DNA from 3 places in the Paenibacillus sp. FSL H7-0323 genome. Region 3 is predicted to be linked to each of the others. Evidence: riboswitches for the same ligand, from Rfam matches in the RefSeq annotation. Region 3 holds a riboswitch; each other region holds the start of a gene.
What was found. A riboswitch is a leader RNA that binds a small molecule or an ion and turns the genes downstream of it on or off. The one in region 3 is predicted to bind cyclic di-GMP.

Region 1 (11,059 bases), 2.0 Mb from region 3:
GCCGTCAATTCACCGTCTTCCGAATCCATTGCGGAATAGCTTTCACTGATATCAATCGCTTGACCCACTTTGGTTGAGACAGATTTAGGTATGGTAAGCTCTGGTGTATTGTTCAAGATCATAAACTTCGCATCAGCAAAATCACCGTGATCTGAAGCATTTCCGTTACCTGCATTATCTAACACCAGCTTCAATTCACTTACACCCTTAACAGGTATCCGCGCAAGCTTGGCTTCTGTACCAAATTTCATCAGTCCGCTGTTATAAACCTCTGCCCCATCGGCAAAAATTTTGAAAATTACACTGGAGTTGCTTTGCTCAGGGATATTTCTATCAACCCCTACATACGTTTCAAAATATTCATAGTTTGCACCTGCCAGATTATACACGATTTCAGAGCTGGCATGGGTTCCTAAGCCCTTAGCGAACTCTTTGACCTCGCCATTTACCAGCAGCTTAATCGGATTGTTAGAGCTAGCCTTATCTTTTCGAACCACATTATAATCCGTTTTTGCCGATTGCCAATCTATATCACTCAGGTATTTACTAGCGCTGTATACAACAATCTTTCTGGCCTGCACAGCGGAGTTCCCATCTGAGTCTGTAACTGAAAACTCGACGTTGTAAGTCCCTGTTTTGCTTGATGTGAATCCATTTGAATGCACTTCAACGGCTCCAATTAAGTTACCATCTTCCGTATCAAAAGCTGTTACATCGCTCAACACATCAAATTCGCTGTTCAGCTTAACGAAGGTTGTCTCTTCCGGTACTGTAATGGTAGGTTTGCTTGAATTATTCGAGAACTTCGCATCCGCCCATACCGTATGGTCTGAAGCATTGCCATCCTTAGCATCTGTTGTAACCAGCTTCACCTCTCTTGCGCCAGTCACAGGGATTTTCACAAATTGATGTTCTGTTCCTGCCCGGAAAACATCACTCTCAAATTTCTGTTCTCCATCCACATACACTGCAAAAGTAGCCGAGGAAGGTTTCCCTTTCATGGCTTGATCAATCCCAATGTAGCTTTCAAAGAAGTCGTAACCCTTACCTTCAATATCGTAAACTACCTCAGAGTTGGCATGAACACCAATCCCTTTCGCGTACGTCGCAGCCAACCCTTGGCGAACAAGGGTTATGATTCCTCCGGAAACGGCTTTATCTTTCTTTAATTCACCCCAGCCTACAACGACTGACTTGGCATTGAGATCGGAAATATAGGCGTAGTCGCTCGTTACCGTAACCTGTGTGGTTTTCGTTTCCGTAACCCCTTCGCTTTTCACTTCATATACAATTTCGTAGTTGCCTTTTTGCGTTACATCAACGTTATTGGCTTTCAGAGAGACATCTGCAGTAATATCATTTCCTAGATAGTTAGCCGCTTTTACATAGCTCATCGGATCAAAGGTTTGATTAAGCTTTAAAGTGAGCTGATCTTCAACAGACAAGGCTGGCTTAAAGGCTTTAACCTGTACGGGCTTCAGTGGGTTCAGCTTTTTATCATAACCGACGATCTTGTACGTATAGTTGATACTCACATCTACATTCTGATCCACAAATTGCTCAGTTCCTGTAAAACCAACTAACACATCATTTCTATACACTTCATATCCTAAAAAGTCTTGCTTAAGCTCTTTATCTATACTGAAACTTAACGTGTTCGTTCTAGCCGTGGTGTTAGGTGTGATATTAACCTTAATGGCCAGATTTTTATCCGCTATTCCAGTTCCCTCATAATTAATCACCGAGTTATTTAAATACCATAACTTTTGCGGTGCCGGATACTTGGCTACTTTCGCTTTTGTCTCAGGATTCACAGTGAAGCCATGTCTGGCAAAATAGCTGCTTAAATCTAATCCCAGTACTTCGGAGGAGAACTCCACCAAATACTGCTGCTTGGAATTGTCACCGTTGGTAAGGGTGACCTTCCGCTCCCGATATAGCTTGGTTAGCTCTGTCCAGTATCCCGGATGTGCCAGCTCCAGCTGCCAATAGGCTCCGAGTTGTGCAAATAAGCCCTGCTGATTCATAACCACTTTATTTTCTTCGAGGACATATTTATAGATATCTGATTCATACGGTATACGATTATCTATCGAATTCGCTGCGACAGACATAAACATAGACACCATATTATTAGTTACTTCGCCATATTCCCGTTCACCCATAGCCAAGCGATGCCCAATTTCGTGATTCAGTCCCCAGCCCGGATAGGCTTTGTTAAAATCACCTAACATGGTTCCTACTGTTCCAAGTTGGATCCCTGTATGATCTCCCGCTGCATACATCGCACCATAAGGCTGCATCAAGCGAATATTCTCACGAATTAGCTTGGCATCATGAATCTCACTACTGCCATCCAAGCCATAGAAGGAAAAAATACTCTTCATCCAGGTGTCATACCCAGTTACGGTGTCCAGCGGGTTATTTCCTTGCGTAATATATTTGTTGTACGCCTCCGTCGCCGTTCCTGTGAAAATAACATGATCGCTGGACATTTCTACCACATCTATGAGTTTACGATCTTGAACATTTGGATGAGCCGCTTTATCTTCGTCCAGTCTTTGTTTGTATGTGATTAAGAAGGTTTTGAATTGTTCTGGATCCGTGGTCTTGGTCATAAAAGGAATCTTTTCTAAACCTTCGAAGCGAATCAATGGCGCTTTCCCTTGTTCCTCAGCTGTATATGGATTGACGATATACACTGTACCGCCCTTAGTCACTTCATGTGCATAATAACTATTCGTAGCAAATTCAGGAACGGTTATAATGTTCTTACCTGGACGCAATTGCACACCTCTAGCCCAAACATTCCAAGCGGCCTCTTGTTGAGAAAAGACTAAAGAAGGTAGCTTATCGTTAGAAGCTGCGTCCACATAAACGTTGATCGTATCTCCAGGCATTGCAACGAGACCTGTAGGCTGGTTGTTCGTACCAAAACCAATTCTCAGGTTTTCCTGCGCATGCTTTTTCATATCTCCACGTTGTTCCGCCTCAATGATGGTGCCTTCGGTTTGAACTTCACCATTCACTAGCTTCTTAGCTAAATCCAAAGAATCTTTCAGGATTGGATAGAGCGGATGTACTTTTGCCGCTTCTTCTAATTCGTTGATTGCTTCGACGCTATTATAAGCAGGCACAACTGCACTCATCGTTCCATCTGTGAAAATACCATTTACAGCTTCGCTTACTTTATCTTCTGTATAAAATCTAAATTCAGCCGCAAAAGGTCTGTTGATATTAGCTTTTGTGAACTTAAATTTTAATCTTTTAAACTTCGTCGGTTCGAATTTAAATTCCAGAAAGTCATTGGTACTAATCGCGGTTCCGCTAGATACAAGTTGGAAGGTCTCTCCTTTACTCGTCTCTGATGCATAGATTTCAAAAGCCTCTGGGAATCCTTTGCGGTTATCTCTAGCCAAAAAAGCTACTCTGTCCAGCACTTCCGCTTGCGCTAGTTCAAACACAACTTCATTCGTGAAGCTTGCATCATTGTTTTTGTTCGTTTCCCAATGCGTAGTGGGCTGGTCATCCAGCATATATTCAGGCTTCGTACCTGGGTAGCTTCCACCGTTCACCGTTACTTTTGATACGTTTGCATTCGGCATTCTATAAGCTTGGCTATAGGCATTTTCATAGGCTGTTCCATACCCTTTTAGCTTCGAAACCTTGGCTGCCGTTGCCTCTACCTGATGGTTCTCCAAAAGGATCTTTGCATTTTCTATCTCTTCTTTAAACTGCGCATACAGTGGATGTGCCTGCACTTCATTCTCTAAAGCTGTTAATTTCTCTGCCGTATCAAAAGCAGCACTAACTTGGCTCAAGGTATCATCTGTAAATAAATTTTTCATTTTAGCAGAAACACTATCCTCTTTATAAAAAGAAAACTCAGCCGCACTCGCCCAATCTTGGTTCGCTTTTTTGAAGACAAATTTAAGTCTCTTAAAAGCCGTAGGTGCGAACTGAATCTCCACTACATCACCGGTTGAGCCTGTATATTCTCCAGAAGACACGAGCGTAAAATCACCCGCATCGGTAGTGGAGCCGTAGATCTCAAATTCTTGAGCAAAACCTTTACCTTTCGCACCGGATTGCCTAGCCGCGTATACCATTCTATTTAATTCAGTGGACTCATTGAAAACAAACACAACCTCATTCGTAAACGTTGAACTATTCGGTTTGCCAGTCTCCCAATGCGTGCTCATATCCCCATCCATAGCCTTAGCTATAGGCGAGCCTGAGTAGTTGCCACCGTTATTTGTGATGGATTTAATATTTGCTGGATTCATTCTAAAAACCTCATTATAGGCATTTAGAGCATCCTTGCCGTACAGCTCAAACGGAATAACCGAAGCGTTGCTTAATAAGTTAACCTTACTTTGCGCCACTGTTTTTGTTACATTTACCTTGCTTACCTCACTTGCTAAAGCATAACCTGCCTCACTTGAAAAACTGGCCAACATGGCCGCCGATGTAGCGATCGCAATCATTTTCTTCATCTCTTCTTACCCCCAGATGTTATATGAATCTCTCCAGTGCCCAAAAATGGGCATAAAAAAAACTACCCCAAAAGAGTAGCTTGATTGCGTATAAAGTCGCCTAAAAATTAAGACTTAATTTTTATTAAACCTTAACAAGCATAAACGCCTTCGGCGTCCTATAAGGACGGTAAGCGTTTAAGCGAGAAATATAAGATATTAAGTATAGGTGTATAACTTATACTTTCTTATATTTTAACAAAAAGCGTTACACACTCTTTGGCAGCTGGCTGACAATAGTTATGATAACCTTAGTCCCTTTAGCTTTGCGTCCCTACATTTCCATAGGTTTGCCTATGAAGTTTCGAATACATTCAAAGAGTAACATAAGCCTAGATCGGATCGCATGATTAATTGGTATGAAATGAGTATAGGTAATTGCAATTAGTTTTTCTTATGTGATAGATATTATTTATCGACTATCCCGGAAGAGAAGGGCATCCTTTAGGACTGTAGGTCTACTTAACTCTCCGATCCAAACAAACCCCGGAACCAATTCCACACATCGCCCGTGACGGGAATTAATCCGAAACCATGTTCGCCAACTGCGATTACACCATATGCCCATTGTCCGATAGCTATGGCACCCCCAGCGATCCTGCCTATCGCTATCGCACCAAACGCCGTATCCCCTATGGCGATGGCCCCCAACGCTTTTTCCGCGATTGCGATCGCTCCTACAGCCACGCCTGCAATCGCAATCGCTCCCACTGCGAAGCCAAGCCAGCTAAGTGCTATTGCTCCGATCGCTAACCACATTCCCAGTGATATTGCTCCTAAGGATAATACGCCCACGCTTATCGCACCTATGGAAATCAATCCGACAGCTACATCTCCAATAGCGATTAATCCAACGGCTGTCTTCACACGGGGTTTACCTCCACGACCATACGCTTGACCTGAGTATCGCCCTAGATTACTGCGAATACTGATGACCGGAAATGAGGGAGAAGGCCATTGATAATCAATCTCTCGTCCATCAAAGCCCCTAGAATCTGCCCAGCGCGTTACAAATTGATGCCATTTCATATCCATCCCGTCCCCCTTTTCAAATTACCTAAATTATACAACCCCGGGGGTTGGCTGTACTCAGACTCTGACCTGAAATTCATCTCATCCTCTGGACGGATATATACTCATTAGGATTACTGTTTGGGAATAGGATCAGGCTTTCCAAATAAATAACCCTGAAACAACTGATAACCACTCTGCTTAAGCCATTCAAAGTCCTCTCTAAACTCCACACCTTCTGCTAAAGGAACGGATTGGATTTCTAAAGCTTTTTCTAAAAATTGCTTTGCTATTTTCTGTTTGTTCAGATCGCTGGACACACCCTGAACATATTTCATATCCAGCTTCATGTAATGGGGTTTAAGCTCCAATAACATCTCGATCGTGCTGAAGCCCTCACCAACATCATCTAAAGCGTATTCAAATCCCCGATCCTTGTAATATGTCAAAATAGCTTTCAAATGAGCGAGATCATCCACTTTCTCCGTCTCAACAACTTCAAAGACAAAAAGAGAAGGATCGACGCCTAATTGATTGGCCAGTTCAACGGTTGATCTTAAGCAGAACTCTGGAGCGTAGATCGACGTTGGGATAAAATTAATAAACGTTTTTTTATTTAAGGGTGCAGCATATTTTACAGCCGTCATTCTACATAACCGGTCTAAAGCATATAAACGCCCACGATTCCGTGCCGCCGCAAAAATCTCATTAGGATAGATAAGAGATCCGTCTTCTTTTTTAAATCTGGATAGGAGCTCGTATGCAAAAATCTCTTCCCTTACGTTCACAATCGGTTGGAAGTAGCAAGTAACAAGACCCTTAGTGATAACCTCATCAATCCACTCCATATCAAGTACAGTGGGTAATTCGGATAGAGGTCTCCATGTTTGGTCATCTATACGGAATTCAACCTGCTCCGACTCCATATGGTCATTACAGAAATCCAGAAAATCCCGCACCCCAGCCTCCTTAACTGTAATCACATTTTCTTCCACCTTATGTATCGTATTACTTCTACTCAAGTGATGAATAACCTCAGGTAAAACCCTAAGATTAAGCTCACCATGAGCCTTGATTTCAAAATTCAGATCTCTTACTACACAATGATTACAAGCCACATTCATAACCCCTTTAATAATCGATTCTCTGAATCCCGGAACGGCTCTTCTCAATCGAAATCCGTATACTCCAGTAAATACGCCGGGTCTAACACGGTGATCTGCTGATGTTGAATCTCAATAATCTTTTGCTCTTGCAGATCTTTAAGCACAAGGGTAGCCGTCTCCCTTAACGTTCCGATCATATCCGCGAACTGCTGATGGGTCAATCGAAGATCAATCCTCTGTTTGCCTTGCTCCTCTACTCCAAATCTTTGGTATAGTCTTCTCAGCGTAAAGATCGCACGCGCTCTCGCATCATGAAATTTCATTTCATGTAATAACCGATTCGATAAAAATAAACGCTCCATTTGCAGCAGCATCAATTGCTCCTTAATCAACGGGTAATCGGCAAGCATCTGCTTAAAAGGCTCATGTTTAATCTCAAATAATACAGTATCATTCATAGCCACCGCAGACAGCACTCTTATATTGGAGGGATGGATCACTTCCAGATCGCCAAAGAAATCGCCTTTTCCAAAAAGATCTACGGTATGCTCTTTCCCTTTCGTGGTAGCATACACCCTTATAATCCCCGAATAGATAATGTAGGCATGATCCCCCGGATCTGATTCTGCAAACACCAGGGTTCCCTTAGAATATGCCTTATAAGTGAATAATCCTGAGACCGCCTCGATTTTCTCCGAGGGTAAACCCTGAAAAAAGCGAGTGCCAGTCCAAAAAGAAGCTTCCATCTCATTATTCCTTTCTAACACATTCCATAGTTTTGTATGCCAACATACTGATAATAAATCATCATCCTGTTATATTCTATCGTAACGTTGTCACATAGGCTTGATGCCAATACGATTTACAAAGGAGATCCATTCATGAAATATAATTTTGACGGAAAAGGACTTATTGAAACGCCAGATGTCGTGTTTGAGAGCAATCCGCTACTAGAACTGAGCATGTACAACAATCATATTAAAGAGATTCCCGATCAGCTCTTCCTTCATGACGAATTAGAGGTACTAAATTATGCGGGCAATGAAATCGAACGCTTATCCGAGAACATCGGTCGCTTAGTTCACCTAAGAATGCTGGATTTAGGCCATAATCGGCTGAAGGTGTTGCCGGAGAGCATTGGCGGATTGCAGGGGTTGGATTCTTTTCTATACCTAAGCAATAATCAGTTCGAACAGCTGCCGGAGCAGCTCTGTAATCTCCAGAAGCTCAAGTATCTGAACGTAACAGATAATCATCTCAAGCAATTGCCTACCCGTATAGGCGAAATGAGCAGTCTGATTGAATTGCGGCTTTATTATAATCAGCTGGAACGTTTACCTGATTCGATCACACAAATAAAAGGCCTAAGAGAGATCCATCTCTATGGTAATCAACTGGTCATGTTACCAGATCATTTGGATTCTATAGAAGAACTTCGGATAATCGATTTAAGTGATAATCGAATCACTAAGCTGCCTTCATCTATCGGTAATTTAAGCAAGTTAAGAAGACTGAACCTTAGAAAAAATAAACTGAATAAACTCCCTGAGGAAATAGGTCAATTAAACAGCCTCGTTGAGCTTGATTTAAGAGATAATAATCTGCAAAAAATCCCGGATTCGATTCTACAACTTGGACGATTAGAGAAACTGGATTTAAGATGGAATCACAGCTTGAAGGGAACAGACATTTTAGAGCAATTAGAGCAAAGAGGATGTATCGTTTATAAATAACAAAAAAAGCCTCCAATTAAAGAAGCTTTTCACTCAAATCCATAATATGCGTAACGCCATTTCTCCCCTGTTCTTTAGAAACGTAAAGCGCTTGATCAGCTTTTTCCAGAAGAGTGATGTCTGTATCAGTTGCTTCAAAGGTAGCTATGCCAATGCTTACCGTAATGCTGCCAATCTCCCAAGTGGAGCTGGCTATGAATTGTCGTAGACTCTCAGCTATAGCCGTGGCATCCGATGAATCTGTATTAGGCAGCAGAAGGATAAACTCCTCACCACCATACCTAGCTACGATATCTTCTTTACGTGATTGGGACTTCAGGATACTCGCTAATTTCTCCAGGACATAATCACCCATCTGATGACCGTAGGTGTCATTCACATTTTTAAAGTGATCAATATCTAGAATACATAATGAAAAAGGCGCCTGATCACGGTGATACGCTGCAATCTGCTCTTCCAGCTTTTCTTGCAGGAACCTTCTATTCTTTAATCCAGTAAGCTTGTCTGTAGTAGATAGCTCTACTAAAACGGCATTCATCTCCAGCAACTCAGCTTGCTTTTGCTCGATTTCCAGGTGAATTTGTTTGAGCTTTGCCAGCGCCTGATCTTTTTCCCAATACGCCTCTTCTATTTGCTTCTTCGCAGATCGTAACTCTAGCTCATAATCAATACGTTTGCCCATCTGTACGAGAATACAATCAATGACCTCTACACCTTCACATTCAAGGCGTCTACCATTTAACAAGTAAGGCACGGCTTGCCCCTTGCTGTCCTTCAAATTGATAAATAGCTCTTCTACATGTCCATTCAGATTGATAAAAGGATAGAAGTATGAATGAAAAATAAGCTTGTTGGCCGTAGACATGATAGATTCAAAATGTTTATTTACCAAATCAACCTGCTGATATCCCATCCCATCCAAAAAGGTTTGATTCACATCGAGGATCATTCCTTCATGGGTAATGGAAACATATCCGCATGGCGCATATTTTAACCGGTCATCCATTGTCTAAATATCCTTTCAACACCATAATCTTCTCCATCTCACCCAAGGTACTCATTAATCAAAGTAATGGTCTCCTGGGGATGGCTAATATGTGGATAATGGCCCTTGGCCTCCATTAACCGGAGCGTACTATTATTCATATGTCTATGTAAATATTCTCCTACTTCTATAGGAACGATACTATCATCCGAGCATTGCAATATGAGTGTAGGCACTGTCGCTTTAGGCAGATCTTCTCGATGATCCGAAAAAAATGTAACTTCCGCAAATTCTCTAGCGATAATAGGGTCGGCCGAAATAAAGCTTCGTTCCAGCTGTTTAGTCAACATCGGGTCAGGGTTATTCATCGCAAGTGGAGCCATAAAGCTAGCCCAGCCCGCGAAATTCATCTCCATCATATCCAGAAGCTCAGTAATATCACTTTTTTCAAAGCCCCCGAAATAAGCATCTCCCTCATTTAAATAACGTGGGGAAGGTCCGATCATAATCATTTTATCAAAATAATCCGGCCGCTCGATTGAAGCAAGCAAACCGATCATAGAGCTAATAGAATGACCTATAAAAATAAGATCCTTGAGTTCAAATGTTTCGATAACATCTAGTACATCCTGTACATAACCATGGAGAGTATGATATTTATCCGATGTATATGCGCTTAAATCTGAATGGCCTGAGCCTACATAATCAAATAGAACGATTCGATACTTTTTCTCAAATGATGGCGTGATAAACTGCCACATGCTTTGATCACACCCAAATCCATGCGCAAAAAGGATAGTTTTTTCTCCTGCTCCAATGACTTTTACATGATTCCGCACCATAACATCGTTCATTTCATATAACTCCTCTATAGTTAGCATTCTCTCTATTTTGCAGGGTTCCCCTGGAAATATCAAGCGTAGAAAAAACTCCGCTAGATTAATCTCTAGCGGAGTTTTATGTAGCCTCCCGTTTGGGTCATCATTTGGCAAAATGGTAGCGTGCTGGGGCACCCCTGCGTTCAATCCGATAACATTTTGCCCCAAAAAATTGGTTAGCGGACCCAGAAGACCTTAAATGCGCCATTATTCCACATTTGAATTGCTATCGGACTCCACTGCAGCTATTGGCGCGAAAACACAAAATATGGGCCGATTTATATGAAATAGCGTCTCTGGAGTCCGAATTCCTTCTCAAAAGGCTGAAAATTTGCGAATAACATCATCTGGGTCCGTAAGACTCCGTGGATAAACTGTTGAGGCAGAGGTAGACAACCAACATTTAGAATGCAGAAGTCCAACCCGCATCAGCAGCGATGATAGCTCCGTTTACAAAACTGGAATCATCCGAAGCCAGGAATAACGCAACTTGTGCGATTTCTTCAGGTGTACCTACACGAGGGATCACAGCCTGTGTTAATTGCGTACGGCTCACGCCGAATTCATTTATATTTTTCATTGAAGCACTGATGTTTGTGGCAGTAGCTCCTGGTGCGATAGCATTACAACGAATCCCTTTGTTGGCATACATAAAAGCTGTGTTTTTCGTCAAGCCTACTACAGCATGTTTAGAGGCAGTATAAGTTGCTCCCGCATGGGCACCACTTACCCCACCTGTAGAAGCAGTATTAACGATAACCCCTTTTCCTTTTTCCAAAAAAATAGGCAGTGCTTTACGAGTGGACCGCAT
Region 2 (11,059 bases), 3.3 Mb from region 3:
ATGGTATTGGTCCAGCCCTGGAAGCAAAGAAACGTGGGATTCCTGTAGTGATGACTTTTCATGGCCCATGGAATGAAGAAATGAAAATCGAAGGCCAAGGCATTAAGCACCGGGTCAAAACAACCATCGCCAAATCCATTGAACATAGAGCCTATAAGCTTGCGGATAAGTTCATCGTGCTTAGTGAGACGTTCCGCGATATTCTCCATAAGCTGCACGGAGTGCCACTACACAAAATTATTGTGATTCCAGGCGCAGCTAATGTGGAACGTTTTATCCCCGCTACGAATCGATTGGCGATTCGCCGAACCTTGAATTTACCTGAGGGAGCAACAACCGTGCTGACTGTCCGGCGGTTGGTCAATCGGATGGGACTACTCCAGCTGCTTGAAGCCTGGAAGCAAGTTGCGGAGCGATTCCCGAATGCAATTCTGCTGATTGGTGGTAAAGGGCCGTTGCGGGGGGAACTGGAAGAAAAGATCGCCGACTATGGCTTAAGCAACAAGGTAAGGCTGCTAGGCTACATTCCTGATCATGAACTGGCCTCTTATTATCAGGCAGCGGACATGTTCGTGGTTCCCTCACAGGCATTGGAGGGCTTTGGTTTGATTACCGTTGAAGCCTTATCTTCAGGATTGCCAGTGATGGCTACACCGATTGGCGGCAATAAGGAAATTTTGCAAGGCTTCCGGCCGGAGCTGCTATTTAAGAGTTCAAGTAGCGACCACATGGCTGAAGGCATGATCCATATGCTTAGCAATCGAAAGCTGCTTCCGAGCCGGGATGAATGTAGGGAGCATGTACTGGAGAGATACACCTGGGAGCATGTTACGGATCAAGTAGAATCCGTGTTCCTACAAGCCTTAGGAGAGGAGGTGACCACGTAATGCTTAGAGTGGCCTATATAGATCACACTGCTAAATGGAGTGGTGGAGAAGTTGCCCTGTTTAACATCCTTACCCATATTGGAGAACAGATCGATCCCCTGGTAATCCTGGCTGAGGATGGTGCCCTGGCTGAACGGCTACGTGAAAAAGGAATGGATGTCCGTATTATTCCGCTGGATGAGAGCATCAGAAGTCGTGGTAGAAATGCAGTCAACTTGGGAGCACCTGCTGCAGCCTTCAAGCTGTTGGCTTATGGCCGCAAGCTTGCGCCGCTTTTAAAAGCGGAGAAGGTAGATTGTGTGCACACCAATTCCCTGAAATCTGCATTATACGGAGCCATCGCTGCAAAAATAGCGGGCGTTCCATTGATCTGGCACATCCGGGATCATATTGGAGCTCCTTATTTAAAGCCTATCGTTGCCAAAGGCATTCGTTTGCTGTCGCGTCTGCTGCCCAATGGAGTCATCGCAAATTCACATTCTACGCTGAATGCTTTGGAGCTGCCGCGTTCCAAAAAAACGCTGGTCGTATACTCCGCTTTCGCTAAAGCGATTGGTAATGGGATCGGTATGCGGGACCAGAAGGATTTTAACGTACTGCTAGTTGGTCGATTGGCGCATTGGAAAGGTCAGCATATTGTGCTGGAAGCCGCAAAAAGCTTTAAGAATGAACCTCGTGTGAAATTCTGGCTGGCCGGAGACGCTCTGTTTGGAGAAGAGGCCTATAAGCAGGAATTGCTGCAAAAGATAAAAAACGACGAGCTTACTAATGTAAGCATGCTAGGGCATGTGGATGATATCCAAGGCCTTATGAATACTGCTGATTTACTGATTCACACTTCGGTAACTCCTGAGCCTTTTGGCCAAGTTATCGTTGAAGGAATGGCAGCGGGATTGCCGGTGATCGCCTCCAATGAAGGCGGGCCGGTAGAAATTGTAGTTCAAGGTGAGACAGGGCTACTGATAGAGCCTGGTGACGCGGCGATACTGGCAGACTCCATTAAATGGATGCTGGATCACCCAGAGGAAAGACGGCGGATGGCGGACAATGGGATGAAACGAGTGAAAGAGCATTTTGTTATCGAGAATACGGTCAAGGACATCGTTGACTACTATAAAGGTTTGTTGGCGGGCACCTGACAGATGAGATGACGCGGTAATTCTGAAGATGATGCTCCATAAAACTTTGAGGATGATTCACATGAAAATTGCGATAGCGCACGATTACTTAATCCAAATGGGCGGCGCGGAAAGAGTGGTGGAAGTCTTTCATCACATGTATCCCGAGGCTCCAATCTACACAACGGTTTTTAACGGAAGCCGCCTTACTGACAATCTCAAAGATGCGGATATCCGTGCCTCCTGGCTGCAAAAGATTCCGGGGGTAAAGACCAATTTTAAAGGGGTGCTGCCACTTTATCCAATGGCCATCCGTGATTTGGACTTTCGCGGTTTCGATATCGTCCTGAGTTCCAGCAGTGCTTTTATGAAAAGTATTCAAGTTCCTAAACATACGTTTCATCTTTGTTACTGCCATACGCCTATGCGCTTCGCATGGGATTATGACACCTACATGGAACGTCAGTCGAATTCCGGGCTGTTCAAAAAAATGCTTAAGGTATACATGCAGCAGCTCAAAACGTGGGACCAACGGACTTCCAAAAATGTGAATCAGTTCGTAGCCAATTCTTCAGTAGTGAAGACGAGAATTCAGAATTATTATCACAGGGATGCAGATGTCATATTTCCACCGATTAATACAGCCCGGTTTACAAGCTCTTCTACCATTGGTGACTACTATTTAATTGTCTCCCGGCTTGTTTCCTACAAGCGGATTGATCTGGCAGTAGAGGCTTTCAATCGTAACGGTCTTAAGCTTTATATCGTAGGGGATGGACCGGATCGCAAGCGTCTCGAAGGCATGGCTAAGGATAATGTATCGTTTCTGGGCCGGCTAGAAGATGAACAAGTAACTGGAATGATGGCACAGTGTAGAGCATTTATTTTTCCAGGAGAAGAGGACTTTGGAATTACACCGCTGGAAGCGAACGCTGCAGGAAGACCGGTAATTGCTTATCAAGCAGGTGGGGCACTAGATACTATTATTCCTTATGTAAATGGTGTGTTCTTTCAGCATCAAGAAGTGGAGGATCTACTTAAGGCTATTTATGAGGTAGAGTCCTACGCTTGGGATATCGATCAAATTATGGAGCATGCACGTAAATTCGATGAGCAGGCGTTTATGGTTAAGTTCAAGCAGTATGTTGAGCAGGCGTACGTCAATTTTCTAAAAGGAGGATGATTATATGAAGCTGACAGTAATCGGTACTGGGTATGTGGGTCTTGTATCTGGCGTGTGCTTTGCACTGGGCGGACATCATGTCATCTGTGTGGATAAGGACGAGGAAAAGATTAAGAAGCTGAAACAGATGGAATCGCCCATCTATGAGCCGGGAATCGAGGAACTGATTGAACTGAATCTTCGTGAGGAACGGTTATCTTTTTCTGCAGATCTCCAAGCGTCGGTGCGCCGTTCAGATATTATCATTCTTGCTGTAGGTACGCCATCATTGCCTAACGGTGAAGCAGACTTAACCTACATTGAGGGTGCAGCCGCTGAAATCGCCAAAGCGATGGAAGGGCACAAAATTATAATGACTAAATCTACAGTTCCAGTAGGAACAAATGAAAAAATCTCTCAAATGATCTCTAAGTATACCCAACATTCTTTTGATATCGTGTCTGCACCTGAGTTTTTACGTGAAGGGTCAGCGATTCGCGATACCCTCCATCCTGATAGAATTATCATTGGCCTTGATAATCCAGAGCTGGAACCAACCATGCGCGAGCTTCATAAGGGTTTCACAGAAAATGTATTTGTAACAGATATACGCAGTGCTGAAATGATCAAATATGCTTCGAATGCATTTTTGGCCACGAAGATTTCCTTTATTAATGAGATCGCCAATATTTGTGAAAAAGTGGGAGCTGATGTAACCGAGGTAGCACAAGGAATGGGTATGGACCAAAGAATCGGGTCATCCTTCCTGCAGGCTGGTATCGGTTATGGAGGCTCCTGTTTCCCGAAAGACACTAATGCGCTCATTCAAATTGCGGGCAACGTCGATTACGAATTCAAATTATTGAAATCTGTAGTCGAAGTGAACAAGGGACAACGGTTTATGATCATCTCCAAGCTGCATGAATCACTTGGCAGCCTGCGCGGTTCGACGATTGGGATATGGGGGCTTGCCTTTAAGCCTAATACTGATGATGTCCGCGAAGCTCCCGCCAGAGAGATTGTTGAGGCACTGGTGGCTGAAGGGGCAACAGTCAAACTATATGATCCAATCGCAGCTACAAATTTCAGGCAGCAATATGATCATCCGCAGCTTCGCTGGTGCAATCTGCCTGAGGAAGCGGCTGAGGGCAGCGATGCCGTATGCCTCTTGACCGATTGGAGCCTACTCAAGGATATTGATCTGCATCAGCTGGCGAAAAGCATGCGCAATGGGGTGCTGATCGATGGACGCAATGTGTATTCCAAGGAGCAAATCGAGGGTACCGGCCTCGTTTATCATTCTGTCGGCCGCCCGCAGATGGGTGGATTGAGCGGTTATTCTGCTAGTGTGGCTGGAGCGGTTTAATCTAAGTTATATTGATTGAACTTGTGATTTTTCTATTTAGGGATGAGCCGTGACTCCAGAGAATGTTTGGACTTCCAGCCTCTGTTGTCTGCAGATTTCCTGATTTTACCGCTGATAGCGGTAGAAATCCGCAGACAAAGGCGGACGCTATCGCTCTTACAGTTCCAAAATTCCCCTCCGTCACTCCATTCCCTTATCTTAAGTTTCTAAGCAATTTATAAAGTTAGGTACTCTGATTATATACTCAGTAGCAGTAGCATTTGTAGTTGTCATTGTCTCTGTGGTGGCAACTAGTCTTGCTCTTGTAGTTGCAGTTGTTCTTACAGTTATTGCAGTTGCAGCTGCCTCCCCCAGAGCAGAAACAAATCTTTAGAAAAACGTGCTTGCTTCCGGCTGGTACAGCCCGGTACGCACGGATCAAGTATTAAGAAGAAGTTGGTTAGGTTAAGAACGGAAAGGGAATTTGGAACTGTAGAAACGGAGTGTTCGCCCGAAAGATTTCCGTAGGAAAGCTAGCTTCGAAAGCATATGCTATCCTCGGATTTCTACCGCGAGAAGCGGTTCAATCAGGAAATCTGAGGATAACAGCGATCGGAAGTCCAAAATCCCTTGGAGTGGTTTCTACCTAACAAATTTTTTTAGTGCATCCGCTCGAAATAAGGCTAAGTGGAAGCTGACGTTTTGATAACAATTCAAATATGCTCGATTTCCATAATTCAAGGAGGGTTCATTCTATGAAAATGGTACTTCTATCAGGCGGTTCAGGTAAACGGTTATGGCCGTTGTCCAACGACTCACGTTCAAAGCAATTTCTAAAGGTACTTGAAAGCCCTCAAGGTGAACCAGAATCCATGGTACAACGTGTCTGGAGACAGCTGGAGGAAGCAGGGATGGCAGAATCATCTTATCTGGCCACCGGCCGTGGCCAAGTAGAAATGATACAAAGCCAACTGGGAAGTCATGTGCCGATTATCGTTGAACCGGAGCGTCGGGATACTTTTCCGGCTATCGCCTTAACAGCTACCTATCTTTATTCAGTGGCAGGTGTTTCTCCAGCGGAGACGGTAGCAATATTGCCTGTTGACCCTTATGTAGAAGCATCTTTTTTCGATACCATAGCTATGCTTGAGGGGACCATGCTGGAAAGTGGAGCAAATCTGGCTCTAATGGGTGTTGTTCCTGAACATGCCTCAGAGAAATACGGATATATTATTCCTACCACCGAAGAGGCGGGGGAAAATGGTTTTATGAAGGTGAGTCACTTTCAAGAGAAACCTGACCGCATACAAGCAGAACAGCTCATCGAGCAAAATGCCTTGTGGAATTGCGGAGTGTTTGCCTTCCGCTTAGGGTACTTGTTAGATATTTTGCAGCGTAAAGGGTTGCCTTTAGGATATGAAGAATTGCAGAAGCAGTATAAGCTATTGTCTTCCATCAGTTTTGATTATGAAGTGGTGGAGAAAGAAGAACATATTGTGGTGCAGCCGTATGATGGATTCTGGAAGGATCTTGGAACGTGGAATACGCTGACAGAGGAAATGAGCAGCAAGCATGTAGGAAAAGGTTTTGTGACGGCGGATTCTGAGGGGACTTGCTTGATTAATGAGCTGGACATTCCGATTACGGTAATTGGTGCGAAGGATCTGATCATTGCGGCTAGCCCGGACGGGATTCTAGTTACCCATAAAGCTGAGAGCCCACGGATTAAAGAAGTGCTGAAGACCTTTGAACAAAGACCGATGTACGAGGAACGCCGTTGGGGTCATTACAAAGTTATTGATTATGTGAAATATGATGAAGGCAATGAAGTGCTGACCAAACGGATTTTTATATCCGAGGGGAATAATATCAGCTATCAATTACATCGCAAGCGTAGTGAAATTTGGACAATCGTCAGCGGCGAAGCAAGTATTGTGCTGAATGAGAAAAAACATAATGTGAAGGCTGGGGACGTGGTACGTATACCGGAAGGAACGAAGCACGCGATCCTTGCTTTGACGGATGTTGAGTTTATAGAGGTACAGACGGGGTCTGAATTAGTAGAAGAAGATAACATACGTATTACTTTAGACTGGAATGATATAGAACTACAACAATTCATTTCATAGGTCTAACCTATCTATTTAACCAATTCAAAATTTCTTGAAACAGGTAAATTGACTCAATTATCAAAAAAAGTCATAAAAACACTAAATATATCATTAATTGTCGTCGATACTTACGGTAAGAGAGATTATTTCTCTTAAATTGAAAAGGCAAACCTATCGAAAGGTAGGGACGCAAAGCTATAGGGCCTTCGAAAGAGTGGCAGCCTGGCTACCGAAAGGGAGATTATTTTGAAAGCTTACCGTACGTATCGATTGTTTGGTGCATTTCTGTCACTCGTCCTGTTTCTGACTGCACTTCCGCTTGCTGTTGGAATTTCGCCGTCTGTTGTCATAGCTGCTTCAAATTCTGGAACGCCAGTTACCCCAGGTGCCTCACCTGAAGCAGTAAAGCTGCTTAACTATTTTTACTCGATCTCAGGAAAAGGTATTATTGCCGGTCAACATGACTATTTAGAAAGTCCAGATGAAATTAACAATATGCTGAAGGGAACCAGCGGACAATATGCGGCTCTTCACGGTTATGAAATGGGTGCGATCAGTGGCCAGTCCGAAGCAACGATGGCTTGGCAACGTCAAAATGTGGTGAACAGCGCCATCAACTGGAATAAAGCGGGCGGGATCGTAGCTATGACTTTTCATGCTAACCTGCCGGGCACCTCTTATGACTGGGATAATGTGAAAAAAACACTTAGCCAGAGTGAGTTCGATAGTTACGTTACACCGGGTACCAAGCAATATAACAATCTGATCGCTGAGCTTGATAAGGTGGCCGTCTCTTTAAAAAGCTTGCGCGATGCCAACGTTCCGGTGCTTTGGAGACCCTATCATGAAATGAACGGGAACTGGTTCTGGTGGGGGAAGAAAAATAACTTTTCTAAACTATGGAATATTATGTATGACCGTTTTGTTAACGTTCATAAATTAAATAATTTGTTATGGGTATGGAGTCCGAATGCTCCCAATGTTTGGTCAGATCCTTATGCGCTAACTTATCCAGGTGCTGATAAAGTAGATATTCTGGCAGCAGATATATACGAAAATGATTACCAGCAAAAATACTATGACAGCTTATTGAGTCTAGCCGCAGGCAAACCGATTGCGATCGGGGAAAATGGTGAAATGCCTAATCTGGAGAAGCTTCAGCAATCGCAAAGTAAATGGACGTATATGATGAGCTGGGGAAAAATGCTTTACGAGAATAACAGTGCAGACACAATCAAAACATTTATGAATAGCAACTATACCCTGACCAGAGATAAATTAAATACTGGTCTGGCACCGACACCTAGCGCCGCACCAGCGCCGGCACCTTCTAAAGAAGAGGGGGAGGCAGCAATTCCTCTCGCGAAGGGGCTTGCAGGAGAGTATTACAACAACATGCAATTGTCGGGAGCAGCAGCTCTTAACAGAACTGATGCAATAATCGATTTCAATTGGCGGCAAGGCTCCCCGGATGCCGCTCTCGGGATTGATCGGTTCTCCATACGTTGGAGCGGTAAAATTAAGCCATTATATAATGAGCAATATACATTTTACACTACCTCAGATGATGGTATCCGTGTCTGGGTGAATGGGGAATCCGTGATTGATAGTTGGACTAAGCAAAGTGGTACTGAGCGTAAGGGCACTATAACGCTGAAGGCTGGCCAGCTATATGATATCAAGGTGGAGTATTACGAGAATGAAGGCGATGCGAGAGTCCGCTTGATGTGGGAAAGTGCTAGTCAAGCTAAAGAGACAGTTCCAGCAAGTGCACTTTTTCTTCCGGATGTCTCCTGATTGATGAAAATTAAAGGTCGATCCTTAGTGGCTCTGCGTTATTGCAGAGCTACTAAGCTATAGTCCTCATTAGGTCAGAAGACGATTGTCCGATAACAGGTATGTTTTTAACACCTGTGGAGGCAGTACAGCTACCGAAAGGAGGATTTATTTGCGTAAATATTATAAGAAAAACAGATTGTTGTTTACTATGTTACCGGTCTTTATTATTTTTTCCTTGCTGCCTTGGGGAGAGGTTAAAAGTCTTCCGAAGGCTATGAGTGTATCTTCCTCCCTACCTCCGGCTATACCAAGTAATCCTTCGGCTTCTGAAGAAGCCAAGCAACTGCTAAGTAATTTGGTAAATCTACGTGGCAAAGGGATCTTGTCCGGCCAGCATGATTATCTAGAAAGTCCAGATGAACTGGTTCATAAGCTGAAGAATACTTCGGGACAAAATGCTGTTCTACATGGTTATGAATTAGGGGCGATTAATAATCAATCCGAAGAGACGATCGCAGAACAGCGGCAAGCTGTTATAGACAGTGCAATTGAATGGCATCAAGAGGGTGGCATTGTAGCGATGACCTTCCATCAGAGCTTACCGGGAACCTCTCCAGAGTGGTCCAATGTAAACAGAAGTCTCAGTCAAGAGAAATTTAATGCTTATGTTACACCTGGGACAGCTCAGTATAAGAGGCTAATCTCAGATCTAGACGAGGTTGCTGGATATTTGGGTCAGCTGCGTGATGCCGGAGTTCCGGTCTTATGGCGACCTTACCATGAAATGAATGGTGGTTGGTTTTGGTGGGGGAAAAAGGACAATTTTTCAGAGCTGTGGAGTATTGTCTATGATCGTTTTGTAAACACACACAAGCTAAATAATCTACTGTGGGTGTGGAATCCGAATGCGCCGAATGAATGGTCAGATCCATATGCTGCATATTATCCCGGTGGGGATAAACTCGATGTTCTGGCTGCGGATATCTACAATAACGATTATAAACAGTCCTACTATGAGGATCTGCTCGCATTGGCCGAGGGTAAACCTATCGGAATCGGGGAGAGTGGGCAACTGCCGAACCCGGATGTATTAACTGAGAAACAAAATAAATGGGTCTATATGATGACCTGGGGAAAATTACTGACAGAAAATAATACGCTACAGTCAATTAAAAGCTTTATGAAAGACTCGTTTATAGTATCAAGAGAGGACTATGTTTTCACAACAGGAGATCCTTCGATAGCACCCGTAACTCCGGTAACCCTAACGGGTTTAACTGGAGAATACTATAACAATACTGATTTAGAGGGAGAAGCGGTACTTATCCGCAATGACCGTAAGATTGATTTTAATTGGCATGGCGGGTCTCCTGCCTCAGAGATAAATGAAGATCACTTTTCTGTACGCTGGAAAGGGAAACTCAAACCCAAATTCAGTGAAAAATATACGATTTCGGCATCCTCTGATGATGGAGTCCGTGTCTGGATTGACGGAAAGCTGATCATCGACAATTGGAAAAATCAAAGTGCAACCCTTCATAAAGGAAGTATCCCACTCACAGCCGGAACGCTTTATGATATCCAAATTGAATATTATGAGAATGAAGGAGATGCCAATCTTCGTTTGCTATGGGAGAGTTCCAGCCAGAAGCAGCAGGTAATTCCACAAGGGGCATTGTTCCTTCCTTAATCTAATGAAACGATAGGGTAAGACATTCCGGAAGAAAGAGAGGACCTATGGATGGGAATAACGAGGAGAATATCTAATAGAAAAAATAAGATATCTGCAAACAAACCATTACTGTTATTACTAAAATTCGCCGCATTAACCGTCTTGTTTCTGTTGTCTGTCTCTGTCTTCGGAACGAATAGGACAAACGATTATAAGGTAGGTGCCAATATACCGAGACTATCTGCAGGAACTGATGCTGCAGCAGAAATACCGGATGGTACTGTGATCTGGAATCTGGGACAACATGATGGCTCAGCAGCTGAATTCGCTGCGAGTGGCACTTCTGGCAGCAAGAAGGAATTTAATGTTACTTCTTCGGTGCTCAAATCATCGGCTCTTCAGAGCTTGCCTGCAGGCTTGAATGGAAAGACCCAGCCGGAATTAACGATCACCTATCAGCTAAATAAGATCCCGGAGAATGGGGTCTTATTTAGCGTAGGTATTCTGGATGCTTATAAATCCGTGCCGCAAATGAGTGTGTTCTCCAATCATCAATTGTCGGGGATCATTCAAATTGCGGGCGTTGCTGGCACAGAAAGCGAATATAACTTTCAAAAGACCTATGAATTATATATTCCCAAGGAGCAATTGAAGATAGGAACGAATGAATTGAAGCTGCAAACGGTTCGCTGTTTATATTGCAGTGACAAAGAAGACGAATATTCCTGGTGGACTTGGGATAATCTCCGTTTAGAATCTCTTAACGCTCCAATTTCTGAGCCTATCCATGGCAGCTATACACTGACGGGAACAGTAGTGAATAATAAACAATTTTATTTCGATGAAGGTGCAGTTACGCACTTGCCTTATGTTATCAAATGGCTAGGGATGGCTTATAGCGGGAATGTGATGCGTACTAGCTGTGCCAGTGATGTCGGGAGATCCTGCTCGGATATGATGGAATATTACAAGGTATTGCAGGATT
Region 3 (11,059 bases):
TCGGGTTCCGCCGTGAGATCGTTTCTATTTTAGAAAAAGTAGATCTGGTAGTCGATGAAAAATCATTAGATAATGGAGGAGGCCTTTCATGAGCTTGCTCGACATCAGCAGCGCTGTCTTTATTGCCGCATTTTTATTATACAGCGGTTCGTTTATGTTATTCACTATCGCCATCATGGGTCGCAAGTGGTCAGGCCGCAAGCCGGAGGAACATACCGCACGTTGGGGCAAAATTGCTTTTATTTTCTCTTCAATAGGTCTTATCTTTCATCTTATTTATTTCTTTACACGCTGGGCGGGCTCAGGGCATATTCCGGTCAGCAACATGTATGAGTTCATGACTTTTTTATCGATGATGGTGATGGTTGCCTTTACTGTGATGTACGCTATTTATCGTAAGGTAATCTTGGGTCTTTTTGCAGTTCCAATCAGTATTATTGTGATGGCTTATGCCGCAGTATTTCCACAGGAAGTACAGCCGCTGATTCCATCTCTTCAATCGAACTACTTAAAGATTCACGTAACACTGGCTGCACTAGGTGAATCCTTCTTCGCAGTAGGGTTTGCGGCGGGACTGATGTATCTGCTGCGAACAGTCAATTTTTCCAGTAAAGAGAAGGCGGATCGCAAGCAACAGAGGCTGGTCGAATTTACTCTCTTTTCAATCATTGTTATAATTGGGTTTCTGGGTTCTGTTTTTGCATTCCGCGGAGCAGGCTATGAAACTGTTTTTGTCCGTACGAACGTTACGATTGACAGCCCCGGGCAGGAAAATAGTACAATAGAGAAAGTGAGTTATCGAATGCCGCCGATTGTGGCACCTCACAATAGCGAAATTGAGAGCTTCCAGTCGTTTCTTGGCATAAAAGAACCACTCTTTGAGGCACCATCTTGGATGAATGGTGTAAATGCTGGACGGAAGTTTAATACTGTAATTTGGTCACTCCTTTCGGGATTAATCCTCTACGGAGTTCTTCGCTTGATCGTACGTAAACCGCTGGGTACTGCTTTACACCCAGTGATGGACGGAATTGATGAGGGCGATCTAGATGAGATTACGTATAGGGCGATAGCCATTGGCTTTCCTATTTTCACATTAGGCGCTTTGATCTTTGCAATGATATGGGCGCAAATCGCTTGGGGAAGATTCTGGGGATGGGATCCTAAGGAAGTCTGGGCGCTTGTCACTTGGCTCTTCTATAGCGCTTATCTTCATTTACGTTTGGCTCGTGGATGGCAAGGAAGAAAATCTGCCTGGCTGGCTGTGCTTGGCTTCCTGGTCGTAATGTTTACTCTGGTTGGCGTTAATTTAGTCATCGCCGGACTTCATTCTTACGCGGGGACGGACTGAGCATAGTTTACCTGTTAACGTTGCACAATGGTTTAAAGGTTACGTTCTACTGTATTGATGAAGGGGTTGTAGTGAAATGGCAGATCATTTAAACAGAATTCTGGTAGTGGATGATGAGGAACGCATTCGCCGCCTGCTAAAGATGTATCTTGAAAAAGAAGGTTATGAAATCGATGAAGCGGAAGACGGAGAAATCGCTCTTCGTAAAGCAACAGCAAATGACTACGGTCTAATTTTGCTGGATGTTATGCTGCCTGGCATCGATGGGATGGAAGTGCTGACAAGACTCAGAGGAGTGAAGTCAACACCGGTCTTAATGCTTACAGCTAAAGGCGAAGAGATCAACCGTGTCCAAGGCTTTGAGATGGGCGCAGACGATTATGTTGTGAAGCCCTTCAGTCCACGTGAAGTCATTTACCGGGTGAAGGCTATTATGCGCCGTTCTTCGGCAACTGCTTTCTTGTCCAAGGAGAGCAATTCCAGCAATAACATTGTATTTACTCATCTTATTATTGAACATGATGCTCACCGTGTGACTGCTGGTGGTGAAGAAGTAAGTTTGACACCTAAAGAATATGAACTTCTGCATTATTTGGCTATTTCGCCTGATAAAGTATTTTCTCGTGAAGAACTGCTTAAGGATGTCTGGAATTATGAATTTTTCGGAGATTTGCGTACTGTAGATACTCACGTAAAACGTCTTCGTGAAAAACTGAATAAAGTATCACCGGAATCTGCAGCGATGATTACGACCGTATGGGGCGTAGGCTACAAACTAGAGGTACCTAAATAAGTGAACTTCTGGAGAAGTCTTGTCGGCAAACTGTGGGTTACGATCATCTGCCTGGTCGCTGTCGTGCTTATTACCTTGGGGTTATTTTTGCTTCCCTACATAGACAGTAACTTTGCCAATTCCGGAGATATCAAACGTTTATTTATGTATACTTGTATGATCGGATTTTCTTTGACGACATTTTTTGCATTGTTTTTGTTTACCAAAATTACTCAGCCGATGCAGCGTGTCATTGAAGCTGCGAATAACATTCGCCGGGGTGAATACGGAACAAGGCTTACGCTTGTCACAAGTGATGAAATTGGCCAGTTGGCTACTTCCTTTAACCACATGGCTGAGGAGCTTGAAGAGAACATTCGCAGTCTGCATCATGAGAAGGGGCATCTGTCTAGCGTACTGCGCAGTATGAGCGATGCTGTGATCACCTTTGACATTGAAGGGCAGATTATTTTGACCAATCCGCATGGCCAAGCTCTGCTAGAGAGCTGGAGCGATTTGCAGTGGGAACATGCGAGTGATGCTGAGCTCCATCCCGAAACGGCTGAGAGCAGTGTTCCTCCTCCCCTGCGTCCTTTATTTTTAAGCACCTTGAAGCAAGGTGGCGATGACCGCTCCAATGTACATGTACGGCAGGGCGTCTGGTCTGTTCATATGGCACCGTTATATTCTGAAGGCAGCATCCGGGGAGTAGTTGCTGTACTGCGGGATGTGACGGAAGAGGTGCGTCTGGAAAAGATGCGCAGAGACTTCGTAGCTAATGTCTCCCATGAAATCCGCACGCCATTGTCGATGATGCAAGGGTACAGTGAGGCTTTATTGGACGGGATGGCTTCATCCCCCGAAGAAAGCAGTGAGCTGATCCAGGTCATTCATGACGAATCGCTGCGTATGGGGCGTCTGGTTAAGGATTTGCTTGATCTTGCCCGAATGGAAGCCGGACATACGGATATGATGAAAGCTCAGGTGGACATGAACGAACTGCTGGAACGAGTCTACCGTAAATTTTCTGTACGTGCGAAAGAGCGCGATATCCATCTTCACTTACAACAAGAGAGTGATATTGCTGTTCTGAAGGCGGCGGATGAGGATAAACTGGAACAAGTCTTAACCAATTTACTCGATAATGCTTTTCGCCACACACAGGGTGGCAAAAAAATCACGGTTCATACAGGAACTTGTGTATTAGAAGGCCGTCGTTATCTTGAGATTAAAATTCAGGATGAAGGGGTTGGAATTCCACCAGAGGATCTGCCGTATATATTTGACCGCTTCTACAAAGCTGATAAGGCGCGTGTACGGGGAGAATCAGGTGGAACGGGACTTGGGCTTGCGATTGTTAAAAATATTGTAGAGTCGCATCACGGGACCATCTCAGCTTCAAGCAAACTAGGCGAAAGTACAACCTTTACGCTAAGACTTCCTGTCGAAAAACAGTAATTCCAAACACAATGTGTGATAGCGCCTCTGACAGCAGAGGTGCTTTTTGTTGAAACAAACACATTAATCTTGTTCATCGTGGAACATATCTTGTAGGTTTTGCTTGGGAGGGCATAGAATGATTTTATCTTTAGACCAAGGTACTACCAGCTCACGAGCCATATTGTTCGATACGGAGGCTAAATGGGTCTCACAAGGTCAATATGAAGTTAAACAATCCTTCCCCCATCCAGGCTGGGTAGAGCATGACCCTGAGCAAATCTGGGCGTCACAGCTCGCAGCGGCAAGAGATGCGATTGCGCGGGGTGGCATAGCAGTTGAGGAGATCTCTGCCATCGGAATAACCAATCAGAGAGAAACAGCTTTAATCTGGGATAAAATAACGGGCAAACCGATATACCCTGCGATTGTGTGGCAGGACAGGCGTACTGCAGAGCAATGTGAAGAACTTAAAAGTAAAGGGCTGGAGCAAGTTATTGCGAGCAAGACGGGCCTTGTTGTAGATGCTTATTTCTCAGCTACCAAAATCTCCTGGATACTGGATCATGTGGATGGCGCCCGAGAGCGGGCGAATCGAGGGGAACTTCTAGCGGGGACGATCGACAGCTGGTTAATTTGGAGACTTACTTGCGGAGCCGTACATGTCACGGATGTTACCAATGCCTCACGTACGATGCTGTTTAATCTTCATGAACGGTGCTGGGATGAAGAGCTAATGGAAGAGCTTCGTATTCCGCGTGTCATCCTGCCAGAAGTAAGAATGTCTGGCGGCGAATTTGGAGTAGCAGACAAACAGTGGTTCGGGGCGGACATTCCAATTCGCTCTGTACTTGGAGATCAACAGGCCGCATTGTTTGGACATACTTGTCTAGAACCCGGCAGTGCCAAAAACACCTATGGTACAGGCTGTTTTATTCTAATGAACACAGGCACAGAAGCTGTAGCCTCCAGTCATGGCTTGTTGACCACTGTAGCTTGGGGTATGGGAGATGAACTCTATTATGCCCTAGAGGGCAGTGTGTTCGTGGCCGGAGCGGCTGTTCAGTGGCTGCAGGAGGGTCTTGGTCTTATAGAGGAGCCAGCAGGCTCAGAAGATAAAGCACGGGAAGTAGAGGACAGTGAAGGGGTTATCGTTGTGCCTGCGTTTACCGGACTCGGGGCACCCTATTGGGATATGTATGCCCGTGGAGCCATATTTGGCCTTACTAGAGGCACTACCTCAGGACATCTGGTACGAGCTACATTGGAGTCCTTAGCCTTTCAATCTAGAGATGTAATAGGAGCTATGGAAAAAGACGCAGGCATGCCATTGACCGGCCTTCGTGTGGATGGCGGAGCTGTGCGTAACGATTTGCTGATGCAATTCCAGTCTGATATCCTGGGCAGTGAGGTTACTAGAACAACCTATGCGGAGACAACAGCTTTGGGTGCGGCGCTTCTGGCCGGGTTAACGTCCGGAGTCTGGACACGTGCTCAGCTAGAGAGCTTCAACAAGGCTGAGAGGGTCTTCTCGCCTGAGATGGGTATAACTGAGCGGGAAGGTCGTTACAACGCCTGGAAGGACGCTGTAGCGCGTACCATGGGTTGGGAGAAGCATGAAGGATATCAGTGATAAAGGGGCTGTATATATCTATGGTTAACGGCACCGAATCTGATCTGCCGGGTGGACTATCTAAGCCGGCGCTTCGAGCCCTGCATGGGGCTGGATATGTTCAGCTTCAACAATTCAGCAAGCTTACTGAAGCAGAGCTTCTGCAGCTACATGGATTGGGGCCAAAGGCGATCGTCCTATTACGGAGTGCTCTCGCGGAAAAGGGGCTCACCTTTGCAAGTAAGTCCTGATGTTGCGTTCATATTTATATTAAAAAACGGCAAGCTTAGGTGAATCCCTAGCTTGCCGCTTTTTGTTATACAGCTCCTAATATTCAATAACAAATGCTACATTTTGCCAACCGGCGCCCACTGTCCAGAACAGGACTTTATCACCACGTTCGATCTTTCCAGTAGTTACAGCTTTATGTAGAGCAATAAATGGGCTGCTGGTAGAGGTATATCCGAATTCATCCCCTATGTATACCGCTACATTGCGATCAATGCCGACTTTCTTACACATCTCTAAGATATTAGGCAATGAAAACTGTGAGAAGCAGGCTGCTTTAATGGCTTCAGGCGCGATATTGTTGTTAGACAGTAGAGTACGAATAGACTCAGAAGCAGCATCTATGCAAATGGAATTATCAAAAGGAATAAACTTCACATTAAACTCTCCAGCCGCTACACCTTGTTTACCCAGTTTAGCCAGGCCTGCGCACGGGAACTTGGAATTATCGCAAACACAAGGATCCGTTTGGTAGATAGAGTCAATGAAACCGACCACATCCTCAGCTTGTTCAAGAATGACTGCCGCCGCTGCATCACCGAAGTTAGCGTAATAGACTGGATCATTCTTATCGGTATGAGGGGTTACATAATCGGAGCCGATGACCAACGCTCGTTTAATCCTAGGATTCGCTTGCATCTGACGGCTAACCTGTTCCACAGAAGCCGTCATACCCGCACAATTAGCATTACTGTCAATGCAGATCGTATGGGATGCGCCTTTGATCAAACGGTGAATCATTAATGAGTTGGTAGGAAAGATATACTCAGGAGTTTGACTTGCATAGGCAATAAGGTCGATATCGGCACCTGTGAGACCACTTTTCTCCAGAACATTCCTGGCAGCCTCAAAAGCCATCGTAAGGGAATTCTCATCCGCATCCTTAATACTATACCGTGTAATACGACCTAATGCGGATAATAGACCTCGAATATCAATGCCTTTTTCGTCAAAATGCTTAATGAAAAAGTCGTTACCAACTATATTGCTGGGATGATAGATATCAATGCCTTTAATACGAATTCCGGTCATAATACGCCTCCAGGAAAGCAGTAAAATGTGGCCTACATATTAAGATTAAAAGATCTAGACTGTAACCGCAGAAATGATCTCGATGTTATCGAGTCCAGCTTTACGGCCAAGACGGGAAAGCTGCATTTTGAGGATCGGGTTATTTTCAAGCGTTAGATTTACTTTTACAAATCCATCATTCTTAAACATTACAAAGCAGCTTTCTAAAAGAGGTACAACATCTGGTGCAGTTACATTTAGCTTTCTGCAGTCGATTTTTAGTTCATAGTCAGCTGGAGTAATTGGATTGATAGTTTGTTGATAAGCTTGAATAGATTTTAGACCATCTTCTTCAGAAAATGTTCCATCTAACTCAATGTTAATAACCTTGTTTGTAGTGTCTGTCTTCAAAACGAAACTTCCCATGCCTAAATCTCTCCCATAGATTGAATTTGTCCAAAACAGTTCGACTGCAATATCCAGCCATGTATATCCATTTAGCTGTTTTATAAAAGTCAAAATTCGACACTATACAGCAAGTAATGGGATATTCCGACTCTATTATAGGCATATTTTTCAAGTGTATGCAATAATAAAGTCGAATTTTGTATATTGTTGTCGAACTGTTGGGTTATTGGATTTCTTCTATGGTTGCAAGCAGGATATTAAAAGCTGTGATGATTCTAGGTGCCCCTATAACGGGTACTAAGTGTAATAGAATACCTTTAAGCTGTTCTACGGTAACTCCAACACGAAGGGCCATGACATAATGAACGCCCAACTGTTCGAATTGACCCATTGAAATTAAAGATGAAATGACTGCGATTTCCTTCCAGTCAGGGGCTATAGTATTACGTTGAAAAATATCGCCATAGGCATTCCCCATAATAAATTCAGCCAAGTCAGGGAAGTGGTCTTTAATTGGAGCTAGTGCTTTTGCGCCATAGTCTCCTGATAGATTCGTGAAGTGGTTGAGACCACTGTTGATATTTTCCTTCATGGTTAGCCTCCTAGTTTAGGTTCAAAGTACGGTGTGCAGTCGGAGGGACTTCATCACGGTCTGTTAGTAGTTCAATAACGGCAACATGGTTTAGAGCTACCGCATCTTTAATTGCAGCTGTGAATTCATCCGCAGTCTCACATTTGTAGCCTTTAGCACCTAGAGATTCAGCGAATTTCACGGCGTCCATTGGTACTTCATATAGAGTTCCATCGATACGACCTGTGGTTTTCTCCATACCCTTAAGAGCCATATCTAGTTGCTTATTATTGACCACGATAAAGATGACAGGGATATCTTTGCAGACAGCGGTGTTAATCTCAGCGCCGAGCATCATGAAACAACCATCACCTGTAATGCAGAGGACAGTTTCTTCAGGAGCTGCAACTTTTGCACCAATAGCCATGCCGATCGAATTACCCATGCAAGCAAAATACGCATCAAAAACAAAGCTGCCCGGTTTCTTAACCTTGTACCATTTTGCAGCGTGGAATCCATGACTTCCATCATCAACGAAAATTGAATTATTATAAGGGATCAAATCACTTAAAGTGCTCATTACCGAAGCAAGGGAAAGATTCTTGAGGGTTGGAAGCTCTTCTGAATAATCCGCATCGGCCAAAGCCTCACGTTTGGTGATTGTGCTTGGGTCAATATGATTTAGGCAGTGCACCAAATTATCGCGCAGGTCCCCAGTGACCGGTATCGTTTTGGACAATAGTATTTTTCCGACAAAGGTTGGATCAATATCAAATTGAATTAAAGTTGCTGGATGATTCTCCCGTTTAAGATTACAGATGGTCATATCACTTAAACGTGATCCAAGCACTATAAATAAATCGCTTTTATTCAATAAATCGTCCCCGTGGGTCGAACCGCCAACGCCAATAGGACCATGATAGAGTGGGTGATCCCAGACTATAGCCCCTTTTCCACCTGGAGATGTTACTACAGGAATATTAAAAGTTTCTGCGAGTTGAACAAGCTCTTTATGTGCTCCGGAGCGGTTAATTCCTTTACCCGCAATAATCAAAGGATTCTTAGCAGCTTGAATAGCATCGATGACTCTATCGATATTAGCTTGACTAATTAGAGATTCTCTTTCTGGGATTACTATATTGCATTCTTCCAATACTTCAGTTTGTACATCAAAAGGAATACAAAGATGAACAGGACCCCGTTTGGTCAGGGCCACAGAAATCGCATGATTAAAAATAGTACCAAAGTGATCCCCACGTTCAACCAATTTACTGAACAAGGTGGCAGGTCTGAACATATCAGCTAAATCAGCCAGAAAAGAGGTGGAGTCCTGACATTGAGGAATTCCAAGCTCTGTAATGGATTGGTGGCCGGTAATAAATAGGACAGGTAGGTTGTTAGCTTTCGCATGTGCTGCTGCTGTAAGCAGGTTAGTTCCCCCAGGACCCGAAGTACCAAATGCTACGCCTAGGTTACCCGTTTTCAGCGCATACCCTGCTGCTTCGAATCCGGAGCTTGCTTCATGTCTGCCGGGAATAAATTCAATACCGTAATCCACCATCTTTAGAACTATTGGACAAATGGATTTGCCAATGATCCCAAAAGAATGGGTGACTCCAAGGTTACGTAGTGCTTCCGCCATGTAATCTGCGACTGTCTTCAAAAGAAACACCTCACAAGTTTTTTGATATATATTAGTTATTAATCTACCGAATAGATACGATAGATCAATATACTCAAAAAGTAAAAACCTGTGCTCTATAGTAAGCACAGGTTGGTGGCATAAGGCACCGCTAAGACTGAACAATAGTTCAGCCGTCCTGGTTCCTCTGCAACCTGGCAATCATGGCCTCAAACGAAAAAATGAGGCTGTAGATCCATGGTTTTGCGTCATCCTCTTTCGAGGATTTTGCCAATATTAATTTATAGTTGATAAGAATAATTTTCCTTTACAATATATTCCTCATTAATTTTTGTCAACATAATCCGCTAAAAAAACTCGAAATTTGACGAAAGTCTTGTCCAAGAGATGAAGTTTTGCCTCGCGAAAAAAACTGCCACCTAAGACTCAGCTTAGGTGGCAGTTGATAGTTTTGAACTAGAATTTAAAGATATGAATGGTTTTTTGCAGATTAAATACGGCCTGGGTCATTTTTTCCGTTTCTTCTGCAACAGACTGCAGGGCATTAATCTGTTCATTCATAGCCGCCGATACCTCTTCCGTGCCAGCAGCAGTTTCTTCGGTGATTGCTGAGATATTCTCAATTGCACTGGAAATTTTCAAGGCACTTTCTAGCATAAGATCACTCTCCGCAGAGAATGAAGAGATTTGCTCGGTAATGTACTGCACGCTTTGTACAATTTGTGCGAAAATATGGGCAGATTGAGTGATCATTTCATTCTGAACCTGCACAACCTCTTCATTGATGGCAATATTATCGATGGCTTGTTTAATATCTGACTCAATGCTGCGGACCAAGCCGAATACTTCTTTTGTGGATGCCGTAGATTCTTCAGCAAGCTTGCGAACCTCTTGAGCTACAACGGCAAAACCCCGACCATGCTCTCCGGCACGAGCAGCTTCGATGGAGGCATTCAGTGACAGCAGGTTGGTCTGCTCAGCGATCTCTGTGATGGTCTTGGTGATCATCGTAATCCCGCGGGCATTTTGTGAGAGAGCTTCAATAGTATCAGCCACTTTTTGTGTAGCCTCTATGTTTTTACGCATGCCTTCAGCCTGTGTATCTACGGATTGGCGCCCTTGCTCAACAAGTTCTAAGGTATGTATTGAACGTCTGTTCATTTCTTTGGTGGAGTTCGTATAATTGGATACTTTGGTCTCAATGTCTTTAATGGATTCTGTCATATCAGCGATATCCGTAGATATTTCATTTGCACCAAGAGCGAGCTCAGTAGAAGAAGAGGCTACTTGTGCCATGACAATCTTCAGGTTCTGGTTCTTATCTTCGATTCCGCGGCTTGCATCCATAACTTGACGGGTGATCTGCGATGCATCGGTCAGAATCTTCTTGAGCTTATCAATCATTGTGTTAAAGGAGCGGCTTACGTCACCCATTGAACCATTTTCGTCCGCTCTGCTAGTGAAATCACCCTTTGAAATACTGTGAGATACATTAGCAATATCATCAAAAGATGATGTAAGCGTTCTCTCCACGAAGCGAGCAACAGGTAAAGTCAGACCTGCAAGAACAACTACTAGTATAATTCCTACGAGAAATTGACCTAGAATCATTAACGTAACTAAGACAGGAATAGCAAACAGTGCGGCAACGAGGTAACATCCGGCAACAATTCTTTGTTTTAACGGAAGTTTGTGCATCCAGCTCATTGGTAAAATGTCCCCCTTATTAAATTTTATGTAATGGTGTTATTATAGGGGATTTATAGGTCATTGGTCTATAGAGAAGTGTCATAAATCTTCTTTAAGTAGTAGATATTTAGAATTCATGTCAAAATTCCTCATATATTGTGGAAATTGTTTTAATAGCAGACTTTACCATCCCTACTAGTTCGTTAGGAGCTAAAACAATAACTGAAGGAGAGAAAGAGAGTACGATACGACAGGCAGATTCTATAGCATTAAACTCG

Region 1: linked by a shared signal. The riboswitch ahead of MHH89_RS21315 (NPCBM/NEW2 domain-containing protein) and the one ahead of MHH89_RS12425 (thiamine pyrophosphate-binding protein) in region 3 are both predicted to bind cyclic di-GMP.
Region 2: linked by a shared signal. The riboswitch ahead of MHH89_RS26910 (glycosyl hydrolase) and the one ahead of MHH89_RS12425 (thiamine pyrophosphate-binding protein) in region 3 are both predicted to bind cyclic di-GMP.

Annotation. Positions count from the first base shown of each region.
Region 1 covers NZ_JBBODB010000001.1:4,719,533-4,730,591, forward strand. The annotation lists gene MHH89_RS21315 (NPCBM/NEW2 domain-containing protein) at 1-4,496, opposite strand, end outside; cyclic di-GMP riboswitch class I at 4,754-4,840, opposite strand; gene MHH89_RS21320 (hypothetical protein) at 4,998-5,564, opposite strand; gene MHH89_RS21325 (EAL domain-containing protein) at 5,681-6,718, opposite strand; gene MHH89_RS21330 (Crp/Fnr family transcriptional regulator) at 6,715-7,398, opposite strand; gene MHH89_RS21335 (leucine-rich repeat domain-containing protein) at 7,534-8,385, shown strand; gene MHH89_RS21340 (sensor domain-containing diguanylate cyclase) at 8,402-9,391, opposite strand; gene MHH89_RS21345 (alpha/beta fold hydrolase) at 9,430-10,224, opposite strand; gene MHH89_RS21350 (SDR family oxidoreductase) at 10,652-11,059, opposite strand, start outside.
Region 2 covers NZ_JBBODB010000001.1:6,029,435-6,040,493, forward strand. The annotation lists gene MHH89_RS26885 (glycosyltransferase family 4 protein) at 1-887, shown strand, start outside; gene MHH89_RS26890 (glycosyltransferase family 4 protein) at 887-2,026, shown strand; gene MHH89_RS26895 (glycosyltransferase) at 2,088-3,188, shown strand; gene MHH89_RS26900 (UDP-glucose dehydrogenase family protein) at 3,193-4,533, shown strand; gene MHH89_RS26905 (sugar phosphate nucleotidyltransferase) at 5,268-6,641, shown strand; cyclic di-GMP riboswitch class I at 6,778-6,857, shown strand; gene MHH89_RS26910 (glycosyl hydrolase) at 6,870-8,420, shown strand; gene MHH89_RS26915 (glycosyl hydrolase) at 8,572-10,092, shown strand; gene MHH89_RS26920 (discoidin domain-containing protein) at 10,144-11,059, shown strand, end outside.
Region 3 covers NZ_JBBODB010000001.1:2,712,072-2,723,130, reverse strand. The annotation lists gene resB (cytochrome c biogenesis protein ResB) at 1-92, shown strand, start outside; gene ccsA (cytochrome c biogenesis protein CcsA) at 89-1,351, shown strand; gene MHH89_RS12460 (response regulator transcription factor) at 1,428-2,144, shown strand; gene MHH89_RS12455 (ATP-binding protein) at 2,145-3,581, shown strand; gene glpK (glycerol kinase GlpK) at 3,700-5,193, shown strand; gene MHH89_RS12445 (DNA-binding protein) at 5,214-5,423, shown strand; gene MHH89_RS12440 (ketoacyl-ACP synthase III) at 5,500-6,492, opposite strand; gene MHH89_RS12435 (hypothetical protein) at 6,547-6,897, opposite strand; gene MHH89_RS12430 (carboxymuconolactone decarboxylase family protein) at 7,103-7,471, opposite strand; gene MHH89_RS12425 (thiamine pyrophosphate-binding protein) at 7,482-9,122, opposite strand; cyclic di-GMP riboswitch class I at 9,278-9,374, opposite strand; gene MHH89_RS12420 (methyl-accepting chemotaxis protein) at 9,549-10,799, opposite strand; gene MHH89_RS12415 (helix-turn-helix transcriptional regulator) at 10,921-11,059, opposite strand, start outside.